DNA from 2 places in the Roseixanthobacter pseudopolyaromaticivorans genome. Region 1 is predicted to be linked to the other one. Evidence: predicted binding sites of a transcription regulator. Region 1 holds the regulator's gene; the other holds the start of a gene.
The links. Region 1 encodes PhoB, which activates phosphate uptake and scavenging genes when phosphate is short. Its sites were predicted from a motif close to TGTCATNNANCTGTCAT; they were not measured.
Positions count from the first base shown of each region.

Region 1 (4,943 bases):
GCGACAGCACGCGGGCGGTGTCGGCGATGGTCTCGCCGCGCCCGAGCTGCATTTCCGCGCCGGTGAGCATCACCGTGTCGCCGCCGAGCTGGCGCATCGCCAGATCGAACGAGACGCGGGTACGCGTGGACGGCTTGTCGAACACCATCGCCAGCGATTTGCCGGCGAGCGGCCGCTCGGCCGTGCCGGCCTTGCGCTTGGCCTTGAGATCCTTCGACAATTCCAGAACCCGCCGCAGTTCCACCGCGGGGATTTCGGACAGATCAAGAAAATGACGCACGCCATTGTCCTTCATTCGGCGGCTCCCTTCGCCGACGCCAATGCAAGGCCGTTCTCGATCCGCAGGCAGGCGGCCTCGATTTTGTCGGCGGCAATGGCGATCTCGTCCTCGGTGAGGATGAGGGGCGGCAGAAGTCGAACCACGTTATCACCGGCGCCGGGGGCCAGCAGCCCCTCGTCGCGCAGGGCGAGCACCAGTTCGGCGGCGGGGCCTTGCGCCCTCACACCGAGCAGGAGTCCTTCACCTCGCACTTCGGCGATGACCGCGGGATGACGGTCCTTGATGTCGTTCAGCACGCGGACGAGCTGGGCGGAGACGGCCTGCACCCGCTCCAGGAAGCCGTCCGCCAGCACCACGTCGAGCACCGCATTGCCGACCGCCATGGCGAGCGGGTTGCCGCCATAGGTCGAGCCGTGGGTGCCGAGCGTCATGCCGCGCGCCGCATTCTCCGTGGCGAGGCAGGCCCCCATGGGGAAGCCGCCGCCGATGCCCTTCGCCACCGCCATGATGTCGGGCACGATGCCCGAGCTCTGGTAGGCGAACAGGTTACCGGTGCGCCCGACGCCGCACTGCACCTCGTCGAGGATCAGCAGCAAGCCGTGGGCATCGCACAGGGCGCGCAGCTGCGGCAGGAAGTCCGCCGACGGCACGCGCACGCCGCCCTCACCCTGGATCGGCTCCACCAGGATCGCCCCGGTCTCCGGCCCGATGGCGGCTTTCACCGCCTCGATGTCACCGAACGGCACATGGTCGAAGCCCGGCATATTGGGGCCGAAGCCTTCGAGATACTTGGCATTGCCGCCGGCCGCGATGGTCGCGAGCGTGCGCCCGTGGAACGCGCCCTCGAAGGCGATGATGCGGTTTTTCGCCTCGGCCCCGATCACATATTGGTAGCGGCGCGCCATCTTGATGGCGCACTCCAGCGCTTCTGCACCCGAATTGGTGAAGAACATGGTGTCGGCGAAGGTGGCCGCCTTCAGCCGCTCGGCCAGGCGCTCGCCGCCGACGATGCGGAACAAATTCGAGGTGTGCCAGAGCTTTCCGGCCTGTTCGGTCAGCGCCGAGACCAGGTAGGGATGGGCATGCCCGAGGATGTTGACCGCGATGCCGGCGGTGAAATCGAGATAACGTCGCCCGTCCGTCGTGACGAGCCAGCAGCCCTCTCCCCTTTCGAAAACGAGGTCGATGCGCGCGTAGGTCGGCAGAACGGGGGTGATCACAGAACCCCTCCTCTTGGGGTGGGGCGAAACGCGCTGCGTCTCGCCGGACATCAGAAACGCCAAAGGCCGCCCTCGCGGGGCGGCCCGACAAAAGGGGATTCTAATGATCGCGCGCGTGAGGTCAACAGAGCGCAGCCGTTAACGTGATCGTAACGACTTGGGGACAACGGCACATGAGTGCATTCCGACTCTGTGCGAGAGTCCGTGCATATTGTAGTTTGCTCGTGGCCGACCACGACATGTCGTGCGGTCCTGTTCCCCAAGTGACGTTGGGCCCTGCGAACCCGCGTGCGATGGCGCGCCTGGGTGCGGGAGAAGAGTCGAAGGAGGAGAGCGATGAGCTGGAACGACGAGCGCGTCGAACTCTTGAAGAAGCTCTGGGGCGAAGGGCTTTCCGCAAGCCAGATTGCCGGCGAGCTGGGCGGCATCACCCGCAATGCGGTGATTGGAAAAGTGCATCGTCTCGGCCTCTCCGGCCGGGCGAAATCGACAGTACCTGCAGCCCGTCCGCGCAAGGCCCGGCCTGAAACGCCCGTGAACAAGCCCGCGCCGCGTCCGCAGACGATCGGCAACACCGCCCTGGCTCCCGCATTGGAAGCCTTCGTGGCGCCCGAACCCGCGCCGCGTCCCGCCGGTGGAGACAATATCGTCGCCATGGGTCAGCGCTGCACCATCATGAACCTGACCGAAGGCACCTGCCGCTGGCCGATCGGCGAGCCGGGCACGGAAAGCTTCTATTTCTGTGGCGGGCGCAGCCTCACCGGCATGCCTTACTGCACGACCCATGCGCGGATGGCCTACCAGCCCACGCAGGATCGCCGGCGCGACCGGCGCGTCGCCCGCATCTGAGCGGCGACAGTCACGAAGGACATGCGCCGGCCGAGCGGATTTCGCCGGCGCACGCAAAGGATCGAAGAGATCGAGCCGGAAGGATCGCCGTCACCGACATGGGACGGCCAAAGCGTGCTTTTCGGCCCGCTTCGATGCAGCCCGCCGGCCGCGACGCGGTCATCCGCTGGAAACATAGGGGCCTCGAGCACAGCTCGGCCCCGGAGGGAAAGCCTCCGCCGCCGGCATATCGCCCGCGGGCTCCTCTAAAGCTTGCTCCGCAATGCCATCGCCCTGCGCGGCACTGCGATGGCCGGCTCGGACAGCCCATCGCAAGCCTTCGCCTGGAGCGAGCCCGGACCCGCGATCATCGGGCCCGGCTCTCGCATCCTTCCTCGGTGGGCCGCGCTCAATGCACGCGGGCGAACATCTCGTTGAACGAATAGCCCGCCCCCCGCACGGTGCGGATCGGATCCGACTGCCGGCCGCGGTTGATCGCCTTGCGCAGGCGCCCCACGTGGACATCCACCGTGCGCTCGTCGATATAGACGTCCTGGCCCCACACGCCGTCGAGCAATTGCTCGCGCGAGAACACCCGGCCGGGGCTCTGCATGAGAAATTCGAGCAGGCGGAATTCGGTCGGGCCGAGGTGGACCTCGCGGCCGGAGCGGTGAACCCGGTGGGTCTCCCGGTCCAGCTCGATGTCGCCGGCCCGCAGCAGGGTCGCGACATGCTCCGGCTTGGCCCGCCGCAGCAGCGCCCGCACCCGCGCCAGAAGCTCCGGCACGGAGAAGGGCTTCACCACATAATCGTCCGCCCCGGTCGCCAGGCCGCGCACGCGCTCGGTCTCGTCGCCGCGGGCGGTGAGCATGATGACCGGCAGCCGCTCGGTTTCCGGGCGGGTGCGCAAGCGGCGGCACAACTCGATGCCCGAAAGCCCCGGCAGCATCCAGTCGAGAATGACGAGGTCCGGCACGCTTTCGCGCAGCCGGGTCTCGCCTTCATCGCCTCGTCCGACGCTCTCGACGAAATAGCCTTCCGACTCCAGATTGTAGCGGAGCAGGAGGGTCAGGGGTTCCTCGTCCTCGATAATCAAGATACGCGCAGGCACGGATTTTACCCCTGAAGGCTATGCCCCGGGAAAGTCACGGTCGTCTCGCTTGAGACATCCGCCTTCGGGCGCTCGTCGGACAGCATCTGCCCCGAAACCATGTAATAGACGGTTTCAGCGATGTTCGTCGCGTGGTCGCCGATGCGCTCGATATTCTTGGCGCAGAACAGGAGATGCGTGCACACCGAGATGTTGCGCGGGTCTTCCATCATATAGGTGAGAAGTTCGCGGAACAGCGAGGTGTACATGGTGTCGATGCCGCTGTCGCGGACCCACACGTCCACCGCCTTCGCCTGGTCGTGGCTGGCATAGGCATCCAGCACTTCCTTGAGCTGCTCCAGCACCAGGTCGGACATGTGCTCGACGCCGCGCACCAGCTTCTGGGGGTGATATTCCCCCTCGATGGCGAGCACGCGCTTGCCGACGTTCTTCGCGAGGTCGCCGATGCGCTCCAGGTCGGAGGCGATGCGGATCGAACCCACGACATCGCGCAGGTCGCTCGCCACCGGCTGGCGCTTGGCGATGCAGAGGATCGCCTTTTCCTCGATCTCCCGCTGCAGCAGATCCACGCTCGTATCGAGCAGGATCACGCGCTGTGCGGACGCGGTATCGCGGCGGATCAGGGCATTGACGGCATCAGCCACCATGCGCTCCGACTGGCCACCCATTTCGACGACCTTGCGGCCGATCTCCTTCAGCTCGGCATCGAAGGCCGAGACGGTATGGTCGGACATCTCGCAGATCCTTGCTTGGTCAGCCGAAGCGGCCGGTGATGTAGTCGCGGGTCTTGATCTGCTTGGGGTTGGTGAAGATCACGTCGGACGGCGCGACCTCGACCAGTTCGCCCAGATAGAAAAAGGCGGTGATGTCGGCGCAGCGCGCCGCCTGCTGCATGTTGTGGGTCACGATGACGATCGTGAAGTCCTGCTTCAATTCGTCGATCAGATCCTCGATCTTCGAGGTGGAGATCGGATCGAGCGCCGAGGTCGGCTCGTCCAGCAGGATCACTTCCGGCTGCACGGCGATGGTGCGGGCGATGCACAGGCGCTGCTGCTGGCCGCCGGACATGCCGAGCGCCGAGGTGTGCAGGCGGTCCTTGGTCTCTTCCCAGATGGCGGCCTTGCGCAGGCAGCTTTCCACCCGCTCGTCCATCTTCGCCTTGCTGAGATTCTCGTGCAGGCGCACGCCGAAGGCGATGTTGTCGTAGATCGACATGGGGAACGGCGTCGGCTTCTGGAACACCATGCCGATGCGCGTGCGCACCACGGTGGGGTCCAGTTCCTTGCCGACAATGTTCACGCCGTCGAACATCACCCCGCCCTCGGCGCGCTGGCCGGGATAGAGGTCGTACATGCGGTTGAACACGCGCAGCAAGGTGGACTTGCCGCAGCCCGAGGGGCCGATCATCGCGGTGACGCGCTTTTCGGGGATCTCGAAATTGATGTTCTTCAGCGCGTGGTTCTGCCCGTAATAGAAATCGAGCTTCTCCACCTTGATCTTGGTG
Region 1 is NZ_CM195539.1:3,350,928-3,355,870, forward strand. It holds gene argF (ornithine carbamoyltransferase) at 1-295, opposite strand, end outside; gene V5F68_RS15905 (aspartate aminotransferase family protein) at 292-1,500, opposite strand; gene V5F68_RS15910 (GcrA family cell cycle regulator) at 1,837-2,349, shown strand; gene phoB (phosphate regulon transcriptional regulator PhoB) at 2,738-3,439, opposite strand; gene phoU (phosphate signaling complex protein PhoU) at 3,445-4,173, opposite strand; gene pstB (phosphate ABC transporter ATP-binding protein PstB) at 4,193-4,943, opposite strand, start outside.

Region 2 (4,943 bases), 2.2 Mb from region 1:
TCATGCGCCCGCAGCGCAGCGGGTCGATCGAGATCGGGCCGATCACGCTGGAGGCGCAATTGCCCGGCTACCGGGCCGGTCCGCTGCCCTCGGATATGGCGCGCCTGCTCGGGCGCAGCACCTCGGTGCCCATGGCCGGGCCGGATCCCGCGCTCGGGCGCGAGGTCACGCTGCATTCCGAACCCGTGAGCGTCGAGGTGAAGGCCCGTCCGGCGGAGGCCACGGGCTGGTTCCTGCCGGCGCAGGGTGTCACCGTCTCCAGCACCTGGAACCCGCCGCTCGCCCAGGCCAAGGTCGGCGAGACGTTGACGCGGACCCTCACGCTCGAAGCCGTCGGCGCCACGCCCAACCAATTGCCGCCCCTGCCCATCGCCGATGCGGACGGCGTGCGCCAATATGAGGAATCCAGCCGCTCGGACCAGGCCCTCATCAATGGAAAGCCTGGCGCGGTGTTGACCAAGACCATTTCGGTGGTGCCGACGCGCGACGGCACCGTCACCCTGCCGGGGCTGGAGGTGGGCTGGTGGAACACCGACACCAAGAAACAGGAGACCGCCCGGCTCCCGCCGGAGACCTTTACCGTGGCGGCCTCCGCACAGGCACGCCCCGCGCCGCCGCCGCCCCAGGCGCTGCAAGCGGCCCCGGTCGTGCTCCCGCAGGCGCCGGCGGAAGCGCCGGAGGCGAAGCTCGTTCTGCCGCGCTGGCTGGCGGAGCGGCTGGATTTGCGCACCGGCGCCGCCCTGGCCGCAACCCTGCTGGTGCTCGGCTTCACCGCGCTGCTGCTGCGGGGCCGCAGGGCCCGTTCGGCGCGCGCCGCCGCTCCCGCGCGCCCCATGCGGGGCCGGGTCACCGCCAGCGCCGCCTCCGCGCTTGAGGATCTGCGCGCCGCCTGCAAGGCGGACGATGCCGTCGCAGCCCACGCCGCCCTGCTCGCCTGGACACGCGCGGAAGGCGCTCCGGCTTCCGTCGCCGCCAACCGGATCCAGGATCATGCCTTCCGCACCCCGGCCATGGCCAAGGCGGCGGAGGATCTGCGCCAACATCTCTACGGCGGCGGCCGCGTGCGCTGGAGCGGCGCCGCCTGCCTCTCCGCTTTGCGCGATGAATGCGCCGCGCGGGCCCGCGCCACCCCAAAGCGGCAGCGCGGCCGTCTGGCGCCGCTCTATCCCCAGGCCGGCTAAGACCCGTCAAGCCAACGGGCGAAGACCGGGAAGAGACCTATTGGTTGGCCTTCTCGAACGCCCGCAGCATCTCGTTGCCGCGCGCCTGGGCGGCGGCGAGCGCCTCCTTCGGGGTCTTCTTGCCCGCCAGCGTCGCTTCCAATTCCTCCTCGATCACGTCGCGGATCTGCACGAACGAGCCGAAGCGCAGCCCCTTCGAATTCTGCGTCGGCGGGTTCAGCGTCATCTGGAGGATGGAGATATCGGTACCGGGATTCTTCTCGTAGAAGCCCTGGCTTTTCGAGAGGTCGTAGGCCGCCTGGGTGATGGGCAGATAGCCGGTCTGCTGGTGCCACCAGGCCTGCACGTCGGCGCGCGAAAGATAGGTGAAGAATTTCGCGACCCCGCGATACTCCTCCTTCGGGCGCCCGTTCAGCACCCAGAGCGAGGCGCCGCCGATGATGGAATTCTGCGGCGCGCCTTTGACGTCGGGCCAATAGGGCAGCATGCCATAGCCGAGATCGAACTTGGCATTGGCAAGGATCCCCGCGCGCGCCGCGGACGAGCCGACGGACATGGCGCATTCGCCGGAGAAGAACTTCGGATCGGCCTTGGACTGGCGGCCGCCATAATCATAGATCTTGGATTTCTGCCATTCAGCCAGCGTGGTCCAATGGCGTTCCACCAGCGGATTGGCGATCTCCAGCGCGGTGTCGAGGCCCCCCATGCCGTTCTGCTTCGTGCCGATGGGAATATTGTGCCAGGCCGAGAGGTTTTCCACATTCACCCAGGATGGCCACTGGGTGGTGAAGCCGCACGTCACCCCGGCCGCCTGAAGCTTCTTCGCGTCGGCTTCCACCTCCGGCCAGGTCTTGGGCGGGGCGCTGGGGTCGAGCCCGGCCTTGGTGAAGAGATCCTTGTTGTAATAGAGGATCACGGTGGAGGAATTGAACGGCATGGAGAGCATGTTGCCCGCCGTGTCGGAATAATAGCCGGTGACCGACGGCAGATAGGCCTTCGTATCAAACGGCTCGTTCGCGTCGGCCATCAGCTTGTAGACCGGATAGACCGCGCCCTTCGCCGCCATCAGCGTGGCGGTTCCCACCTCGAACACCTGCACGATGGCGGGATGCTGCTTGGCGCGGAAGGCAGCGATCGCGCCCGTCATGGTCTCCGGATAGGAGCCCTTGTACACCGGGACGATCTTGTATTCGCTCTGGGCGGCGTTGAAATCGCCGGCGATCTTCTCCAGCTTTTCCCCGAGCGCGCCCGACATGGCATGCCACCATTGGATCTCGGTTTGCGCGGAAGCCGGGCCGGCGAAGGCCAGGGCGGCGGCAACCAGCGCCGACGGCAGGATGGGGGATGCCATATGTGCCTCCTCGGGTGCGCCATGCACCAATCAGGCTGAACGCTTGATCGGTTAGCGTTACGTTTCCATGACAACACGGGACGAAATCTGCGGCACCCGCCTTGTCGGCGCCTCAGGCCTGGAGCCCACGCAGGATGGTTTCAAGATCGCGCGTCTCCGCGCCCTCGATCCGCCGCGCCGGCGCGGGCGCGCGCGGCAGGCCGGCGAGCGCGGCGCTGCGGGCATCGCTCGGGCTGAAGCCGAACTCGCCCCGGAAGGCGCGGCTGAAACCGGAGGCATCGGCAAAGCCGAAGGCTTCGGCGATCTGCCCGATCGCCCGCGCATCCGCGGCATCGGAGAGCGCGCTCAGGGCTGCCAGCAGCCGCTGGCGCTGGATATAGCGCGTGACGCCGCCCAGATCCTCGAACAGGCGGTAGAGGCGCGAGCGGGAGATGCCGAGCACGCGGCACAGGCTGGCGGGCGTCAGGGTGGGGGAATTCAGATTGGCTTGGATCATCCGCCGCGCCCGCTCCAGCGTGGTGCGCAGCAGCGGCGCCTGGGCCTGGGCCAGCGAATCTGGGCTCGGCGCGATGCAGGCCGCGAGCAGGGTGCGCGTGGCCTCCGCGACAGCCGGCACATCGGCGCTGGTCAGGCGGGGCAGCTGCCGTTCCAGGCTCAGCAGATAATCGGCCAGAAGTCCGCCGAGCCCGGTATCGGGGATGTCCGGCGGGGCGGCATCGAAAGCGGCGGACGTTCCGGCGAACAGATCGCGCGGGATGAACAGCGTCAGCACCCGCCGGTCCGAGCCGGCACCGACGAACGGCCGCGCCAGCGAGCGAAATCCCAGCGGCGCGCGGCGGCCGGGGATCTCGCTTTCGTAGAGCACCAGGCACCAATGGTCGATCGGGTCCTTGCCGAGGTGGCGCCAGCTGCGCTGGTAGCCGGCACCGGGCATGCGGGCGGAGGTCAGAGCAAAACGGCCGAGATCCCACACCGTCTTGTCGGCCTCGAACCCGACGGCCGGCGCGCTCACGAGCGAAAGATCCACGGTGGAGGCGATGAAATCATGCCAGCCGTCGAACTGCTCCGCCTTGGGCAGAGCAGAGGTGCTGAAATGCAGCGGGGCAAGCGGCGAGGAGGCCGCGCCGTCATCCGGCGCGCCCGCAACCGACGCTCCGGCCTGTTTCTGCTTCATCGCCACGAAAGACACGTCGTTTCCGCCTGCCCCCGCAGGAGCCCCCACGCACCATGTTAGCGCAGGAACGGCCAAGGTTGAACCTTTGCCGTTGCGATTCCTGCGCCGGCGAAGGATTGCGCCGTGCACCAGCTGATTGGGATTTGTCGCACACAGGCGGGACGGCACGCTCATCGCAAAGGCGACAGACCGCGCTAGTTTTGCTCAGCCCCTCACCGGCGTCCCCCCCGACCCGGCCGGAGGCGGTCCTCGGAGCCCCCCTGCTCCGATAGCGCTTCCCGGAAAGAGGCCCATCCTTTCCGGGAAGCCGGCATTTCACGCGCCGCTCCGGCGGCGGGCGCTTGAGGGTGAATGCATGCTGTCGCGTCGACGCTTCCTCGGATCCCTGCTGACGGCGGTGGCCGCCGCCCCGCTCGCGAGCCTCGCGCTGCCGCAGGACGCGCAGGCCCAGCAATGGCAGATCCCCAATCGCCGCTCGCCCAATTTCAACGGCCCGCCGGCACCCCGACGCGAGGCGCGCCCGCTGGCGCGGCCCGGCTATGTCTGGGTGCCCGGCTATTGGATGTGGAGTTCGCGCAGCCGCCGCTATGTCTGGGTGTCCGGCCGCTGGGAGCGCAACCGCCCCGGCTTCCGCCATGTGGGCCCGCAATGGGTGCATCGCGGCGGCGAATGGGTGTTCATTCCCGGACGCTGGGTCCGCTGACGTCGCGTTCGGGTGCCCCGGCGGGCGGATGCTGCATCACCGCCCGCCCGGACAGGGTCCGGTCAGGGCAGAATGGGACACCTCCAAGGGAGCGCCCGAAAGGGGGCCCGTCCTCCGCGGCGACGCGGGAGCACGGGCCCCTGACTTTTTTCACCGCCGTTCCGGCGATCTGACCTGTTGGGGAAGGGCCCTGCCCTTCCCCTTTTTTGCCGTATGGCCCGTTCAGCGCCGCGCGGCGGCGGGGCGGGGTTTCTCGTCCAGCCCCTCGGCTGGGATGGTGCCGGGAATATAATTCGGCAGCCGCCCCGCCGGGATGATGGTGACAAGCGCCAAGCCCGCCATCAGCAGCAGACCCATCTTCAGCGCCGCGAGCCGCGCGTCGGTATTGATGCGCACGGCTTCCGCCACCTGCGCCGGGCTTGCCGTCGTGCGCTCCAACACCCCCTTGAGGCGATCGTTGCTGACGAAGGTGATGGCATCGAGATCCACCTGGCTCTGGATTTCGGGCGGCAAAGTGGGATTGTCCGCGAGCCC
Region 2 is NZ_CM195539.1:1,128,272-1,133,214, reverse strand. It holds gene V5F68_RS05515 (BatD family protein) at 1-1,181, shown strand, start outside; gene ugpB (sn-glycerol-3-phosphate ABC transporter substrate-binding protein UgpB) at 1,219-2,532, opposite strand; gene V5F68_RS05505 (helix-turn-helix domain-containing protein) at 2,645-3,721, opposite strand; gene V5F68_RS05500 (twin-arginine translocation signal domain-containing protein) at 4,062-4,409, shown strand; gene V5F68_RS05495 (MFS transporter) at 4,632-4,943, opposite strand, start outside.
Region 2: a site for PhoB is predicted at 2,589-2,605, ahead of ugpB (sn-glycerol-3-phosphate ABC transporter substrate-binding protein UgpB). Genes of this name have one in related genera too.